One region of the Microbacterium sp. EG9 genome, then DNA from elsewhere that is predicted to be linked to it. Evidence: predicted binding sites of a transcription regulator. Region 1 holds the regulator's gene; each other region holds the start of a gene.
What was found. The regulator LexA, encoded in region 1, represses DNA repair genes until DNA is damaged. The targets are predictions, from matches to a motif close to TCGAACANNTGTTCGA.

Region 1 (4,138 bases):
ACCGAGCGCCCGCACGACCGCTTCCGCGTGTTACCGGCGCGCGCTAGCGCGCGGTGGCTCCGCCAGGGCCCAGCGAGGCGAGCGCGTCGAGGAACGCGGTCGACTCCTCCTCGGTGCCGGCCGTCACCCGCAGACTGTGCGGGATGCCGACGTCGCGGATGAGGACGCCCCGGTCGTAGAGGGCCTGCCACGTGGCGGCCGGGTCTTCCACGCCCGCGAAGAGGACGAAGTTGGTCCAGCTCTCGAACGGGCGGTAGCCGAGCGCGTCGAGGGTCGCCGAGATGCGGTCGCGCTGACCGACGATGTCGTCGACCATCGCGAGCATCGCGGGCGCGTGCCGCAGCGCCGCGGTCGCGGCGGCCTGGGTGAGCGCGCTGAGGTGGTACGGGAGGCGCACCAGGCGCAGGGCGTCGATCACGGCGGGGTCGGCGGCGAGATAGCCGACACGGGCACCCGCGAACGCGAAGGCCTTGCTCATGGTGCGCGACACCACCAGACGCGGACGATCGGGCAGGAGCGTGAGCGCCGAGCGCGAATCGCGCGGCGCGAACTCCTGGTACGCCTCGTCGACGATCACGATGCCGGGCGCCGCGTCGTACACCGCCTCGATGACGTCGAGGCCGAGCGGGGTGCCGGTCGGGTTGTTCGGCGCGCAGAGGAAGACGATGTCCGGCTGGGCGCGCTCGATCTGGGCAGCGGCGTCCTCCGGGGCGAGGGTGTAGTCGACGCCCCGGGTGCCGTGCGCGTAGGTCGCCCCCGTCGCCCGCGTCAGCAGCGGGTACATCGAGTAGGTGGGAGCGAAGCCGAAGGCGGTGCGTCCCGGACCTCCGAAGGCCTGCAGCAGGTGCTGGAGGACCTCGTTCGACCCGTTGGCGGCCCAGATCTGAGCCGCCGACAGGCCGTGACCCAGATACTCCGCGAATCCCTCGCGCAGAGCCGTGAACTCCCGGTCGGGGTACCGGTTCACCTCGCGCAGCGCGCGCGCGACGCTGTCGAGGATGTCGTCGGCGACGTCCTCCGGCACCGGGTGGGTGTTCTCGTTGACGTTCAGCGCCACCGGCAGCGGCGCCTGAGGCGCCCCGTAGGGTGTCAGCCCGCGCAGATCGTCGCGGAGGGGAAGGTCATCGAGTCGGACGCTCACCCTGAACATCGTAGACGGCGCACTGCACGACACGGCGCCCCGAGAGGGCTCCCGGCGCCGGGAGCATCAGCGCCCGGCGCTGTACTCCGCCGGGATCGCGACGCTCTGGCCGATGTCGAGGCTTCCCGACGGCAGCGCGTTCAGCCGCATGATCGCGTCGACCACGTCGCGCGGATCGGCATCGGGCGCGACGGCGTGCGCGATCGACCAGAGCGTGTCACCGGGCTGCACCGTGACGTGGGCGAAGGAGACCCCGGAGCCGTTCTCGTTCGAGGCGAGCGCGCCGCCACCGGACAGGATCGCGATGCTGAGGGCGATCACCGCGGGCACGGAGGCGAGCAGCGCGAGGACCCGCCGACCCCGTGCCGTGAGACGCAGTCGCGTCGGGGTGTTCGTCGTGCGGACAGTCGTCATCGGGGTCGCCGCGACGAGACGGCCCCGGGGCGAGGCTCCGAGGATGTCGATCGTGGTCATGGGTTCCTCCTCAGGACGGGTGTCTCCGGGTGTCGAGAGATTCGCATCCGATCCTCGGCCGGGAGGGCCGGATGCGAATCTCTCTTCCGAATGTATCTTCGATGGTGTTCGGGTGTCAAGCACACGGTTCTCGCAGATGAATCGAAGGCGACACGCGGGCGCGTGCCGGTCGAGGCTGCGAAAACCGGATACGGTTTCGACAAGACGACCCCATCACCTACCTCCGACATTCGAAGGCGACGCCTTCGGGGGGACGCGATCGAAGGAGCGCGCGACATGGCCGAGAAGCCTCAGACACGCAGGCGGAAGAGCCTCAGCGACAAGCAGCTGAAGATCCTCGAGGTGATCCAGACCTCCATCGCCCGCCACGGCTACCCGCCGAGCATGCGCGAGATCGGCGATGCCGTCGGACTGAAGTCGCTGTCGAGCGTGACCCATCAGCTCAACCAGCTGGAGCTCAGCGGCTACCTGCGCCGCGACGCGGGCAAGACCCGCGCGATGGAGGTGCTCATCGACCTGCCCGGCGCGGCGGCGGAGAACCCCGCCGACCTCGCGCCCGCCCTCGGCGATGCCGCCCTCGTGCCGCTCGTGGGCCGCATCGCCGCCGGCGTGCCGATCACCGCCGATCAGCAGGTCGAGGAGATCTTCCCGCTGCCGCGACAGCTCGTGGGCAAGGGCGACCTGTTCATGCTCAAGGTCAGCGGCGAGTCGATGATCGACGCCGCCATCTGCGACGGCGACTGGGTCGTGGTGCGCTCGCAGCCGACGGCGGACAACGGCGAGATCGTGGCGGCGATGCTCGACGGCGAGGCCACCGTCAAGACCTTCCGCCAGCGCGACGGCCACACCTGGCTGCTCCCCCGCAACTCCGCGTTCGAACCGATCCTCGGCGACGACGCCGTGGTGCTCGGCCGCGTCGTCGCGGTTCTGCGCGCCGTCTGAGGATGGCCACCGCGCGCGGGGTGGCGTCGACGGCGGTGATCGTCGTCGCGGCGGTCCTGCTGCCCCTGTCGATCGTCAGCGGATGGGCGCGCACGCAGCTCGTCGACGAGGACGCGTTCGCGGCCACCCTCGCGCCGCTGTCGCAGGCCGTCGAGGTTCAGGACGCCGTGATCGCGGCATCGACCACGGCGATCGATGAGCGGCTCGACACGGCGGCGCTGACCGGCACGGTCATCGACGGCCTGATCGACCTCGGCATGGGCGACCGCGCGGCGCAGGCGCTGCGGCGCCTGGAAGGCCCGGCGGCGACGGCGCTGCAGCAGCTCGTGCACGTCGCCGTGGCCGACGCCGTGCGCTCGGACGCGTTCAGCACCGTCTGGGAGCAGGTCGTCCGCCGCTCCCATCGGGCACTGACCGTCGCGGCGACCTCCGACGGCGGCGGCGTCGTCGTGCAGACGGCCGACGGCCTCGGCATCCAGATCGGCGCGATCGTCGCGGCCGTCGAAGAGCGCCTCGTCGCGCAGGGCGCTCCGCTGGCTCCGTTCATCCCCGAAGTCGACCACGTCGTGATCATCGGTTCGGGTGACACCCTTTCGGCGATCCGGACGGGCTACGCCGTCGGCGTCGCTCTCGGCGGGTGGATGCCGGTGGTCACGGCCGTGCTGTTCATCGGCGGGGTCGTGCTCGCGCGACGCCGCGCCGCCGCTCTCGCCCGGGCGGGCATCGCCGCGGGGATCGGGTCGGCGATCCTGCTGATCGTCGCGGGGGTCGGCCGCCCGTGGGTGGCGTCCTCCGCGACGCAGGCGGACTTCTCCTCCGCCGCGGCGCTCGCGATCTACGACCGGCTCCTCGCCGGCGCCGTGGGCACGGCCGTGGTGGTGCTCATCGTGGCCCTCGTCCTCGTCGGAGCGGGCTGGCTCGCCGGCGCCTCGCAGCGCGCCGTGGCGCTGCGCCGCCGCGTGGCCCACCGGTGGGCTCACCGGACAGACGAGGCAGCCGCCGACGAGCCCACCGCGTGAGAGACGGCCTCAGTCCTCGTCGCGGTGCGGCTCCCGCTCCGGTGCGAGGACCGGCGCCAAGGCGACCCACGCCTCGGCGCGGACGAACACCGGGACGGCGTCCCGCGCCGACACGTCGACGGTGACCACGCGTCCGCCGGTCAGCGCCGCGCCGGTGCGCGCCTCGACCCACGATCCGGACGGCAGGTACACCGGCCACTCCCGCGCCCCGGGCTCGAGCACGGGGGCGACGAGCAGGTCGCTGCCCAGCATCCACTGCAGCGGATGCCGCCACACGGCCGCATCGGTCGGGTGGTCGAAGTACAGGGGGCGCATCATCGGCACCGACGAGGAGACGGCGCGCGCCGCCGCCTCGGCGAGGTACGGCACGAGGCGCTCGCGCCGCCGGACGAGCGCGCGCACCTCGGGGATCACCGCCTCGTCGCCCGTCCGCTCGGCGATGTTCCACGGCGTGCGGTCGTTGGAGGGCAGCCGGTGGTGGTTGAACTCGGAGTGGTACTGCATGATCGGCACGAACACGCTCGCCGCCATCGCCCGCACGTACAGTTCCGCGTCGGGGATG
Region 2 (4,138 bases), 1.4 Mb from region 1:
CCCGCGCACGACGTGACCCGTGCGTGGTGCTCAGAACGGTGGTGGGTCCTCGGTGTGCGGCACGAATCGGACGCGTCCGGGTGGGTGGTCGTGGTAGTGGCGTCCCGTGGGTGAGGTCCATTCGAGGGTGCCGCCGCCGAGGTGTCGGACCTGCCAGGCGGTGTGGTGCTTGACGGTGTGGTGGCGGCGGCACAGGTGGGCGAGGTTGTCGGGTGCTGTGGGGCCGCCGTCTGCGGCTGCGGTGGTGTGGTCTCGGTCGCAGCGGTGGGTGGGGCGGGTGCAGCCGGGGGTGCGGCAGCGTTCATCCCGTGCAGCGAGGTAACGGCGGATCTCGGCGGACGGCCGGTACCGGTCCACGGCGACGGGGATGCCGGTGGCCGGGTCGGTGAACACCCGATCCCACCCGGGGGCCAGGGCGGCCAGGCGTCGGGCGATCGTCGGGTCGATGGGGCCGTACCCGGTCAGGATCGCCGGGCCTCCGTCGGGGTCGCCGGCGAGGGTCAGCGCGGGCACGGTGACCTGGATTCGTGCGGTGATGGCGTCGAGGCCGGCGCCGGTCACGGTCGTGGACGGGGTGCTCGTGAGGAGCAGGTCACTGAACACGTCCGCGCGGACCTGATCGAGCGTGCGAGCATCCGTCCCGCCGGTGGGACCGGTCCGCAGACACTCAGCACCCGCATCGCCGCCGCCTACGTCGCCGCCATCAGCATCGTCGTGACCACCGTCGCCGTCGGGATCACCGTCAGCCGGCTGGTCGAGGATGCCGCGGGCACGGTTCGTGAGGCTGTCGTGGATCGCCTGGGCGAGCGGGGCGGGAAGATCCGCGATCAACCGCGCCATCCCGTCGTCGAGGGGGAACAGACGCACCGACCGGGAGTCGTACGCGCGGCGGGCGGCCTCGGTGAACGCCGCGGGATCGATCGTCGCCGCGATCGCCTTCGCGGCCGCCGCCATCCGGGCCGGTGACTCCGACTGCGCGACATCCAGAGCGAGGGCCTCGAATCGGGCGCGGTCGGCCTCGGTGCGCAGCAGCCCGCCCGTACGACCGATCGCCCACGCGTGACCGGCATCGATCCGACCCTGCCCCCAGATCTCCAGCGTGGTCGGGAACTGCTCGCGCAGCAGGTACGCCTCCGACATCCGTCGCTGCACACCCCGATCCGACACCCGGAGTGCCATCGCGAGCTCCAACGCGACTTCCCGCAACGGCAGATCAGCCTCACCCGACCCCACCGACCGTCCCTGCTGCAGCGCCTCCTGACGCAGCAGCGCCACCCGATCCGCGACAACATCGACCGCCGCCGCGCACAACCGCGCCTCCGCCGCCTGCGCCCGCGCCGCACGACGGCGCGCATCGACGACGCCGGACACCAGCACGTCCAACGCCGGCCACACCGATCCCGGCGATCCCGGCGCCTCCACCACAGCGCGCATGACTCCCCCACCGGCACACGCCGGAGAACACGACCCGCATCACGACGGGGGCACGCACGGGGCTTCTTCATCCCAGTATAGAACAAATCTTCGAGTTCCGCACGCAGGAACGCGGGAGCGCGGACCTAGAGTGGAGCCGTGCGGCTCACCTACTTCGGCGGTCCGGCGTGGGATGCCGGCCCCCTGCCGGCGCGCGGACGCGGGCAGGAGGGACTTCTCTTCCGTCTCGCCGTCGACGCGGGCGCCGTCGTGTCGGTGCGGGCGCTGGCCGACGACCTCTGGTCGTTGGATGCGCCCGACGACCCGCGCGCCGCGCTGCAGTCCCTCGTCTCGAGGCTGCGCCGCGCCCTCGGGGCCGCGACGATCGCGTCGGTGTCGGGCGGCTACCGCCTCACGATCGGCCGAGACGAGATCGATCTCACACGCTTCCAGGATCTCGTGTCGGAGGCCCGGGCCGCGGGCGACCCCGCCGCGGCGGCCGCGCTCGCACGCCGAGCGATCGCCCTCTGGGTGGGCGATCCGTGGGTGCCGGACGGGTTCGACTGGGCCCTGCGCGACCTCCTCGAAGACCGCGCCCACGCGGAGCGCCTCGTCGCCGCGGACGCCGCCGCGGCCGCCGCCGCACCGGACGCCGAAGCCCCCGCCGCCTCCCGTGCGCCCGCCGTGCCGGCGGCGCTGACGCCGCTGATCGGCCGCGGCGACGAGCTGACGACCATCGCGGCGCAGCTGCGCGCGGAGCGGCTCGTCACCGTCATCGGTCCCGGCGGCGCCGGCAAGACCACGCTCGCCCTGGAGACGGCGCGCCGAACGCCCGACACGCTCTTCGTCGAGCTCGCTCCGGCCGCGGCGGCCGAGATCTGGGCGGCCATCGCGGCGTCCGCCGGCCGCGGCATCCGGCTCGGCGAGACCCCGCCGCGTCGCGAGGAGAGCGACCGCGACCGCGTCGTCGACGCCCTGCGCGGCCGCGACGTGCTCGTGGTGCTCGACAACTGCGAGCATGTCAGCGCGGCCGCGGCGGCCGTCGCGCGAGATCTGCTGGCCGCCCTGCCCGCGGCGCGGATCCTCGCGACGAGCCGCGAACCCCTGGGCGTGCCCGGCGAGGCGTTCGTCGCGCTGGGACCGCTGCCCGACGCCGACGCCGTCGAGCTCTTCGAGCGGCGCGTGCGTGCCGCGCGCGGCACGCCGCCCGACGCCGCCGAGGCGGAGACCACCGCGCGCATCGTCCATCGGCTCGACGGGCTCCCGCTCGCGCTCGAGCTGGCGGCGGCGAAGGCCCGCACGCTCACCCTCGCGGAGATCGACTCCGGCCTCGACGACCGGTTCGCTCTCCTGGGCTCGGGGCCTCGCGTCGCCGATCCGCGGCACCAGACCCTGCGCGCCCTGATCGACTGGAGCTGGGAGCCGCTGCCCACGGACGAGCGGACGGCGCTGACGGCGGCATCCGTCTTCGCGGACGGCGTCGGCGTGCGGGATGCCGCCGCCGTCGCCGCGGCGTTCGGAACGCGACCCGAGGCGTTCGACGCCCTCGTGGACCGCTCCCTGCTGACGCGCACGCACGGGCGGTTCCGCCTGCTGGAGACCGTTCGCGAGTACGGCCGCGAGCGTCTGCGCGCGGACGGCCGCGAGCGCGAGGCGCAGATCGCCGCCGCGCGCGTGCTCGCGGCGCTCGGCGCCCAGCACGAGCAGCAGCTGCGCGGGCCTGGGGTGCGCGACGGGCTCGCCTGGTTCGACGAGAACGACGAGTCGCTGTCCGCCGCGATCCGGCTCACCCAGACCGACCCCGACCTCGGCGACCTCGGCCGGTCGCTCGTGCGCGCGACCGTGTGGCCGTTCTTCATGCGTGAGCGGTTCGGCGAGCTGCGTGGCGCGATCGAGCGGGTCGCGCACGCCGACGGCGTCCCCGAGAGCGAGGCGGCCGTCGTGCTCGACGCGCTGCTGCTCATGATCCCCTCCTTCACGGTGGCGGCCTCCGCCGATCCGCTCCCTCCCGCCGAGGTGGACCGCTTCGCCCGCCGCGCCGCCGAGATCTCGACGGGCGCCGCCCGGCACCCCTCCGAGCTGTCCCTCGCCGTCGCCGCCCTCCTGCGGGCGGCGTCGCGCTCGCTCATCGAGAGCGGCGGCCGCCGCATCCGGTCGTGGAACTTCTCGGCCCACGACGAGGCCGCCGCCGATGCGCCGCCTTGGACGCACGCCTTCCTGGCCGTGCTCGACGCGGCATCCGCGCAGAACAGCGGCGACATCGCGACCCTCGAGACGGCGAGCGCCCGGGCCCTGCGGATGTTCGAAGACCTGCAGGATCCGTGGGGCCTGGCGCTGGCGAGCCAGCTGCGCTCCGAGTGGCTCGTGCTGCAGGGCCGCCTCGACGAGGCGCTCGCGGTGTCGGACGCGGCGGCGGAGGGGTTGGCGGGCCTCACCTCGATCTGGGACGTCATCCAGCAGAGTTCGCTCACCCTCGGCATCCTGGCGCGGCTCGGACGCTTCGACGAGGCCCAGCAGCGCCTGGAGGAGGTGCGACGCCTCGCCGAGCTCGACGGATCCAGTCGTGCGCTGTTCCAGTACCACTCGACGGCCGCCTCGCTCGCGATCGCCGCCGAGGATGCGGAGGCGACGCTTCGCCATCTGGAGGCCATCCCCGCCGCCGCGATCGGCGACCCGCAGCCGCAGCTGCAGGCCTGGGCGGGTGCCCGCCGCGCCCAGGGGCTGC
Region 3 (4,138 bases), 1.3 Mb from region 1:
CGAGTACTTCTCGCAGTCGATCTTCGTCGACCTCGGCGACCTGCATCACAACGCCGCGGACGGCGTGCACGTCGCGTCGGCCGGCGGGGTGTGGACCGCGCTCGTCGCCGGCTTCGGCGGCATGCGCGACCACTACGGCGAGTTGAGCTTCGACCCGCGTCTGCCGAAGGACTGGCCGTCGCTGTCGTTCTCCCTCCAGTGGCAGGGGACGAGCCTGAAGGTCGAGATCACCTCCGACGAGCTGCGCGTGGATGCCGGTGCCGGCGAGCCCGTCGCGTTCTCGGTGCGGGGCGAGTCGCTCGTCGTGCAGCCGGGCGCCACGGTGGTCGTGCCGTTGCGCGGCCAGGGGCCGGAGCTGTCGGGCCGCCCCACGATCAGCGACATCGGTGAGGCGCTGCGTGAGGACGGCACACTGCTGTCGGCCTCGGTCCCGACGATGACCACCTCGATCCCGGTGATCACCGGCAGCATCCCGGTGGTCGGTGCGGTCGCGGGCGACGACGCGAACCTCGGCATCGACTCGTAGCGGTGCGACCCGGTCGCCGATGTGCCCGCGTTTCGGCGCGGGTCAGAACGGCGGCGGGTCCTCCGCGGCGGGGACGAACCTGACGGTGGCGGGTGGGCGGTCGCGGTAGTGGTGTCCGGCCGGGCTCGTCCACTCGAGCGTGCCGTTTCCGAGGTGCCGGACGCGCCACGCCGTGTGGTGCTTCGTCGTATGGTGCCGCCGGCACAGGTGGGCGAGGTTGTCGTGGGCGGTGGCGCCGCCCTGCGCGGCCGCGGTCGTGTGGTCGATGTCGCACCGCTGCGCGGGGCGGGTGCAGCCGGGGGTGCGGCAGTGCTCGTCGCGGGCGGTGAGATAGCGGCGTAGCTCCGCGCTGGGGCGGTATCGGTCCACCGCGCGGACCTCGCCGGTGTGCGGGTCGGTGAAGATCCGGTCCCAGCCGGGGGCGAGCCCCGCGAGGCGACGGGCGAGAGATGTGGCGATCGGGCCGTACCCCGCCAGCAGGGCCGGGCCGCCGGTCGGGTCACCGGCGAGGGTGAGGGCGGGGACCGTGACGTGGATCCGCGCCGCGACGGCCTCGAGGCCGGCGCCGGTCGCGCGGGTCGTCGGTCGGCCGGTGAGCAGCAGGTCGCTGAAGACGTCCGCGCGCACCTGCGCCAGCGTGCGGGCGTCCGCCCGGTGGCGGCTGCCGGTTCGCCCGCCCGTTCCCGGGCCGGTTCCCCTGCCGTCCCCGGTGACCACGGCATCCTCGTCGGCGTCGTGTCCGCCATCGGGATCGGCGTCGGCGCGCGGCGGGGCCGCGTCGGCCTCCGCCTCCGGCTCGCGGTCGAGGATCGCGCGGGCACGGGTGGTCAGCGCGTCGTGGATCGCGTGGGCGAGCGGGGCCGGGAGGTCGGCGATCAACCTCGCCATCCCGTCGTCGAGGTCGAACAGGCGCACCGAGCGCTCATCGAAGCCCCGACGGGCGGACTGGTCGAACGCGGCCGGGTCGATGCTCGCGGCGATCGCCGTGATCGCCGGCGCCGCGCGCGTCGGGGATTCGGATCGGGCGACCTCCAGCGCACGATCCTCGAAACGCGCGCGATCCTCGTCGCCGGTGAGCATGGTCCCGGTCCTGCTGATCGCCCAGGCATGACCGGCGTCGATCTCACCGGCCGCCCACGCCGCATGGGTGCGGGGGAACGAGGTCTTCAGCTGATGCGCATCGGACATCCGCCGCTGCACGCCCCTGTCGGAAGCCCGGATCGCCATGCCCAGTTCGAGGCACACTTCGCGCACCGGGAGATCCGCGTCTCCCATCCGCAGAGTCCGGCCCTGTTGCTGGGCCTCCTGCCGTGACACCGCCACCCGCTCTGCGACGAGCTCGACCGCCGCCGCGAGCACGGCCGCTTCCTCCGCCTGCGCTGCGGCGATGCGGCGCCGGGCCGCCCGCAGGCGCGTCACCAGATCATCCAACGCCGGCCAGGCCGAACCTCGAGCCGGGGCATCCGGGATCGCGTGCATCATCACCTCCGCCCGGCCGAGGCCGGGAGGCAGAACCCGCTGAAACGAGGTGGGCACGCGCGGGACTTCTCCGCCCCAGTATAGAACAAAGATTCGAAGAATACAACGGGTTCGGAAGAGACTTCGCATCACGCGACGTACGGTGCGACGTCCTCGGCGACGGGGGTCAGTCGACCGAGCAGCTCGTCCGCCTCGACGATCCGGTGCCGCGGGCCGGAGAAGGCCAGCGCGCCGGCGATGCCGCCGTCGGCGCCGCGGAGGGGGACGGCCAGGCATCCGAACCCCGCCACGCCGCCGTCGAGCCGGCGCACACCGCCGATCCGCGCGAGCTCGGCCGCCGCGGTCGTCGCGGTGGGTCCGGAATCGCCCGCGGCGACCAGCATGAGGGCGCCGAGCGCGTAGCGCTCCGGCTCGCGCGCGAGGCGCACCGGATCGCTGAAGGGGAAATCGGGATCCTCGTCGAGCAACTGCACGCGGCGGTCGACGTACACGGCGACGTGGACGCCTCCTCGTATGGTCGATCGCGCGTCGGCGACCATGTCGTGGGCGCGGGTGGGCAGTCGAGCGGGGGCGGCGGCCGCGGCCAGCTGCGCCACCTTCGACCCCAGCGCGAATCCGGACAGATCGGGGGTGCGAACGAGGTACTCGTCCTCGACGAGCAGGTTGAGCAGACGGTAGGTCGTCGCGCGCGGCAGCGCGAGCCGCGTCGAGAGCTCGCGCGCCGTCACGCCGGCGCCGAGCTCCGCGACCGCTTCGAGCACCGTGAGCGCGCTGTGGATCGCGCGCGGCTGGCGCGCGGAGAGCGTCGGCTGCGAGGGGCCGGCGCGTGTCTCAGCCATCCCGGTCATCTCGTGCGATGCCGCCGAGCACGGCCGCGGCGACGGGGACGTCGTACGCCCCCAACGGGCCGATCGGGCGGCGCAGGCGCCACGCGATCAGGGCGGCCGAGACGGCGCCGACCGCGGCGGCGATCCACACGGCGGCGCTGCCCGCCGCGATGTCGGCCGCCGCGAAGGCGACCACGGCCCCCGACAGCGCGACGGCGGCGCACAGGGCCGTCACCGCGACGAGCGGCGTCAGCTCCCCGATCCTGCGCAGGAACAGCGGCACCGCGATGCAGGCGAACACGTACGAGACGATGTAGCCGATGCCGCCGAGGGCGATCGTGATGTGCATCGCGTCGCGGAGGTCGACGCCGCAGACGACGAGCGCCAGCGGAATGCCCACCACCGCGGGCAGGGCGATCGCGATGGCGCCGATGGGCGTGCCGTAGCGCGCGTGGGTGCGTCCCGCGAGGCGCGGCATGACGTCGTCGCGTCCCATCGCGAACAGCACCCTCGCCAACGCCGTGGTCGACCCGATGGCGCACGCCAGGAAGGATGCCGCGATGCCGAGGTCTGCGACGCTCGCCCACCCGCCGATGCCGAACGCGTCGGCGAGCTCGTTGAGCGGCGACGCGCTGGCGGCGAAGTCGCGGCCCAGCGCGGCGAACCCGGCGACCTGGGCGGCCGCGGCCAGGAGGTAGAGCAGCAGCGAGATCACGACGGTGGCGCGGACGGCGCGGGGGATCGTCCGCAGCGGGGTGCGCGCCTCCACCCCGAGCGTCGCCGCGCTCTCGAACCCGACGTAGGCGGTCAGGGCGATGAGCGCCCCGGCGCCCACGCCCAGCGGCGTGTCGGCGGCGGGCGACGGCAGCAGCGCCGCCGGATCGACCGGACCGATCCGCGTCAGCAGCACCACGAGCAGGACGACGATGAGCACGACGGAGGCGAACTCCACGAGCAGCGCGACGCGAGCGGAGAGGCGGATGCCGCGGACGAGCACGAGAGTCAGCAGTCCCGCCTCGGCCAGCAGGACGCAGGCGATCCCGAGCGGTGCGTCGGCGGCCGGCCAGAACGGCCGGAGCAGGAGGGTGGTGTAGTAGGCGCCGCCGAGGAGCGCGAACATCGCGACGGCGGCGTACCCGACCACGGCGGCGGTTCCCGTCGCGAGTCCGCCCGCCGGCCCGAGTCCGCGCGCCGCGTACGTGTACAGCGCGCCCGACGCGGCGAGGCGGCGCGCGAACTGGCCGACGGCCGAGGCGACCAGCAGGCTCAGGACCCCGGCGACGAGCACCGACACGATGACGCCGCC
Region 4 (4,138 bases), 1.5 Mb from region 1:
CGTCGGAGTTGCGGACGACGACGGCGTTGAGGGCGGTCGCCGTGTCGGGGCCGTCGTAGGCGGCGATGCGCGCGAGGGAGGCCTCGACGAGTTCGACGGCCGTCGTGCGCCCGTCCTCGAGCGCGGCGCGGAGGTCGGCGATGGTGGCCTCGACGACGTCGATCATCGCGGCGTCTCCTGCCCGCCGAGTGCGGGCTGCTGCTGCGTGATGCAGTGGATGCCGCCGCCGCGGGCGAAGATCGGGCGGGCGTCGACCGTGACCACCTCGCGTCCCGGGTAGGCGTCGACGAGGATCGCGCGGGCCTCGGCATCCGCCTTCTCCTCGCCGAAGCCGCAGGCGATGACGCCGCCGTCCACGACGAGGTGGTTGACGTAGCTCCAGTCGACGAAGCCCTCGTCGTCGCCGTGGCCGTCACGCAGCGTCGCCGGCGCGGGAAGCTCGATGACCTCGAGGCGGCGTCCGGCCGCGTCGGTCTGCGCGGCGAGCAGCTCGTGCAGGGCCCCGCTGACGGCGTGGTCGGGGTGCGCGGGGTCGCGCTGGGTGTGCAGCAGCACGCGGCCGGGGGAGGGGAAGGTCGCGACGATGTCGACGTGGCCGTTGGTGCCGAAGTCGTCGTAGTCGCGCGTGAGCCCCCGCGGCAGCCAGATGGCCTTCGTCGTGCCCAGCGTGCGGGCGAACTCCGCTTCGACGCGGGCCCGGTCGGCGTAGGGGTTGCGGCGCGGGTCGAGCTGCACCGTCTCGGTCAGCAGCACCGTGCCTTCGCCGTCGACGTGGAAGCCGCCGCCCTCGGTGACCAGCGTGGAGGACACGAGCTCGGCGCCGACCTCGGCCGCGATGAGGCGGGCGTGCTCCGCCGAGCGCTCCCACCGCGCCCAGTCGTGGGCTCCCCACCCGTTGAAGATCCAGTCGACGGCCCCCAGGACGCCGGGACGTTCGTCGTCGACGACAAACGTCGGGCCGTGGTCGCGCATCCAGAACTCGTCGACGGGCGCCTCCAGGATCGTGACGTCGCCGGGCAGCATCCGCCGGGCGCGCGCGAGCTCGGAGGGGTCGACGACCATCGTCACCGGCTCGAAGCGGGCGATCGCCGCGGCGACCTCCGTCCAGGCGGCGTAGCCCTCGTCGCGGTCGGCGTCGCGCTCGCCGAGGGTCGGCCCCTCGACGGGGAAGGCCATCCACGTGCGCGCGTGCGGCGCGGTCTCGCTCGGCATCCGCCAGCTCATCGGCATCCTCGACTCTCGTCCGGTCCTGGAGTAGCTTATTGATCACATGATCAACTCATCGGAGGGTAGCGAGCGGATGCCGCAGACGTCAACCACTGGGCGCGCGCGATTGAGCGCCGAGCAGCGGCGTGAGCAGATCGCCGGCGCCGCGCACGACCTGGCGCTCGCCGACGGTCTGGACGCAGTGACGCTGCGCGCCGTCGCCACGCGCGTGGGGGTGGCGTCGGGACTCGTCGCCCACTACATCCCGAGCATGGACGACCTCGTCGCCGACACCTTCTTCGACATCGTGGCCGGCGAGCTCGACGAGGTGCGCGCGCTCCTCCCCGCCGCGCCCGCGCCGGTGCGGATCGGCGCGCTGCTGCGGACCACGCTGGATCCCGCCCGGCGCGACGTCACCCTCGTCTGGGTGCAGGCGTGGGCGCTGGGGACGCGCAACGCGCCGCTTGCCGAGAGGGTGCGGGCGGCGATGGACGCCTGGCGCGGCGCGCTCGCCGACGAGATCGTGCGGGGGATGGATGCCGGGGTGATCCCTGTCGCCGATCCGGAGCCCCTCGCCTGGCACCTGCTGGCGATGATCGACGGTCTCAGCGCCCACGCGCTGGTCGGCTGGGGGCCGGGGATCGAGCCGGTCGCGCCCGTGCTGCGCGCGGCCGCGGGCCTGCTCGGGATGGAGGCGGAGGCGCTCGACGGGGCGTGACGGTGGCCTCGGGCGGTCGCGGGATTCCGCGATCTCCCTCTTGCTCTCTCTTGCGTGTTTCGAATGTTTGTTCTATAGTGGGGTGAAGAAACCCCGCGCGTGCCCACCTTCTGTTGCGGGTCCTGTCTTCCGGTCGTGGCCGGGTCAGGGGTGATGATGCACGCGCTGATCGATCCGCCGTCTTCGGTGTCGTCCCCGGCTGAGCTCGGGTGGCCCGGGCTGGATGCCGTGGTGACCGGTGTCCTGGATGCGCGGCGTCGTGCGGCTCAGGCGCAAGCTGCCGAGGCGAGGTTGCTGGCCGATGCCGTGGGACTGGTGGCGGAACGTGCGGCGTTGCTGCGTCAGGAGGTGCAGCAGCGGGGTGGGTCGGTGCGGTCGTCGGATGCGGATCTGCCGTTGCGGGAAGTCGCGTTGGAGCTCGCGATGGCGTTGCGGGTGTCGGATCGGGGTGTGCAACGGCGGATGTCGGAGGCGTACCTGTTGACGACCCTGTTCCCGCGGACGTTTGAGGTGTGGGCGGGCGGGGAGATCGATGCGGCTCATGCGTGGGCGATCAGCCGTACGGGCACGATGTTGACGGCCGAGGAGGACCGGTCACGGTACGAGACCCTCGCTCTGGAGGCGGCCCGGTCGGAGTCGCCTGCGCGGATGAGCGCGGCGGCGAAGGCGATCGCCGCGACCATCGACCCTGCCGCGTTCACCGAGGCCGCGCAGCGCGCGTATGAGGAACGCTCGGTGCGGTTGTTCCCGTTGGAGGACGGGATGGCCAGACTCATCGCGGACCTTCCCGCACCGCTCGCCCACGCGATCCACGACACCCTGACCGCCCGGGGTCGGGCGATCCTCGACCAGCCCGACGAGGACAGCGACGGCGACGCGGATGCCACCGACGCGGATGCCGACACCCTCATCACCGGCCCCGCCCGCCCCACCGACGCGACCTGCACGACCACAACCACGCCCACGACCGCTGCCGTGAAGGACTCCCGCACTCTGGCGCAGGTGCGTGCGGACATCCTCACCGACCTGCTCCTGACCGCTACTCCCTCCACCCGCGCCACCGGCGCCGGCATCGAGACGGTGACGGCGCAGATCCAGGTGACGATCCCCGCCCTCACCCTCGCCGGTGACCCCGACGGAGGCCCGGCCCTCCTCGCCGGGTACGGGCCCATCGACCCCGCGATCGCCCGACGCCTCGCCGGGCTCACCCCCGGGTGGGATCGGGTGTTCACCGACCCGGCCACCGGCATCCCCATCGTCGTCGACCGGTATCGACCGTCCGCGGAGCTGCGCCGCTACCTGGCTGCGAGGGATGAACGCTGCCGCACGCCCGGCTGCACCCGCCCCGCCCACCGGTGCGACCGCGACCACACCACCGCAGCCGCAGACGGCGGCCCCACGGCACCCGACAACCTGGCGCACCTGTGCCGCCGCCACCACACCGTGAAGCACCACACCGCCTGGCGGGTCCGACACCTCGGCGGCGGCACCCTCCAGTGGACCTCACCGGCCGGACGCCACTACGAAGACCACCCACCCAGCCTGGTGAGATTCGTCCCCACAGCCGCCACACCGGCCGAGCCACCACCCTTCTGACGCCGAGCGGGGTCCGGCCGTGTGCGTGTGCGTCAGTCCAGGCTCGCCATGACGTGCTTGATGCGGGTGTAGTCCTCGAAGCCGTAGACGGAGAGGTCCTTGCCGTACCCGGAGTGCTTGAAGCCGCCGTGCGGCATGTCGGAGACGAAGGGGATGTGCGCGTTGATCCACACGCAGCCGAAGTCGAGGTCGCGCGAGAACCGCAGCGCTCGGGCGTGCTCGCGGGTCCAGACCGACGCCGCGAGGGCGTACGGCACCCCGTTCGCCAGCGCGAGCGCGTCCTCCTCCGACGTGAACGGCTGCACCGTGAGCACCGGGCCGAAGATCTCCTGCTGCACCACCTCGTCGTCCTGGCGCACACCCGTGACGATCGTCGCCTCGAAGAAGCAGCCCGTCTCGCCCTGTCGGCGTCCGCCGATCGCGATCGACGCGTGCGACGGCAGCCGGTCGACGAACCCCTGCACGCGCGCGAGCTGGTCGGGGTTGTTCACCGGGCCGAAGAACGCGTCGGGGTCGTCCGGCGCGCCGGCTCTCGCGTGGTCGCGCGTGTGGGTCACGAGTCTCTCGACCAGGTCGTCGTGCACCGCGGCATCCACGAGCACGCGGGTCGCGGCGGTG

Region 2: the regulator LexA is predicted to act here: its motif matches at 1,513-1,528, upstream of AC6CQV_RS12850 (HNH endonuclease signature motif containing protein).
Region 3: the regulator LexA is predicted to act here: its motif matches at 2,087-2,102, upstream of AC6CQV_RS10180 (HNH endonuclease signature motif containing protein).
Region 4: the regulator LexA is predicted to act here: its motif matches at 1,984-1,999, upstream of AC6CQV_RS12475 (HNH endonuclease signature motif containing protein).

Annotation. Positions count from the first base shown of each region.
Region 1 is NZ_CM186217.1:900,625-904,762, reverse strand. It holds gene AC6CQV_RS04180 (histidinol-phosphate transaminase) at 44-1,150, opposite strand; gene AC6CQV_RS04175 (LysM peptidoglycan-binding domain-containing protein) at 1,208-1,615, opposite strand; gene lexA (transcriptional repressor LexA) at 1,892-2,557, shown strand; gene AC6CQV_RS04165 (hypothetical protein) at 2,560-3,576, shown strand; gene AC6CQV_RS04160 (glycoside hydrolase family 31 protein) at 3,586-4,138, opposite strand, start outside.
Region 2 is NZ_CM186217.1:2,738,543-2,742,680, forward strand. It holds gene AC6CQV_RS12850 (HNH endonuclease signature motif containing protein) at 31-1,434, opposite strand; gene AC6CQV_RS12855 (ATP-binding protein) at 1,573-4,138, shown strand, end outside.
Region 3 is NZ_CM186217.1:2,157,462-2,161,599, reverse strand. It holds gene AC6CQV_RS10185 (glycoside hydrolase family 65 protein) at 1-526, shown strand, start outside; gene AC6CQV_RS10180 (HNH endonuclease signature motif containing protein) at 569-1,945, opposite strand; gene AC6CQV_RS10175 (helix-turn-helix domain-containing protein) at 2,134-2,844, opposite strand; gene AC6CQV_RS10170 (APC family permease) at 2,837-4,138, opposite strand, start outside.
Region 4 is NZ_CM186217.1:2,657,263-2,661,400, reverse strand. It holds gene AC6CQV_RS12490 (amidase) at 1-166, opposite strand, end outside; gene AC6CQV_RS12485 (agmatine deiminase family protein) at 163-1,224, opposite strand; gene AC6CQV_RS12480 (TetR/AcrR family transcriptional regulator) at 1,301-1,924, shown strand; gene AC6CQV_RS12475 (HNH endonuclease signature motif containing protein) at 2,111-3,520, shown strand; gene AC6CQV_RS12470 (gamma-aminobutyraldehyde dehydrogenase) at 3,553-4,138, opposite strand, start outside.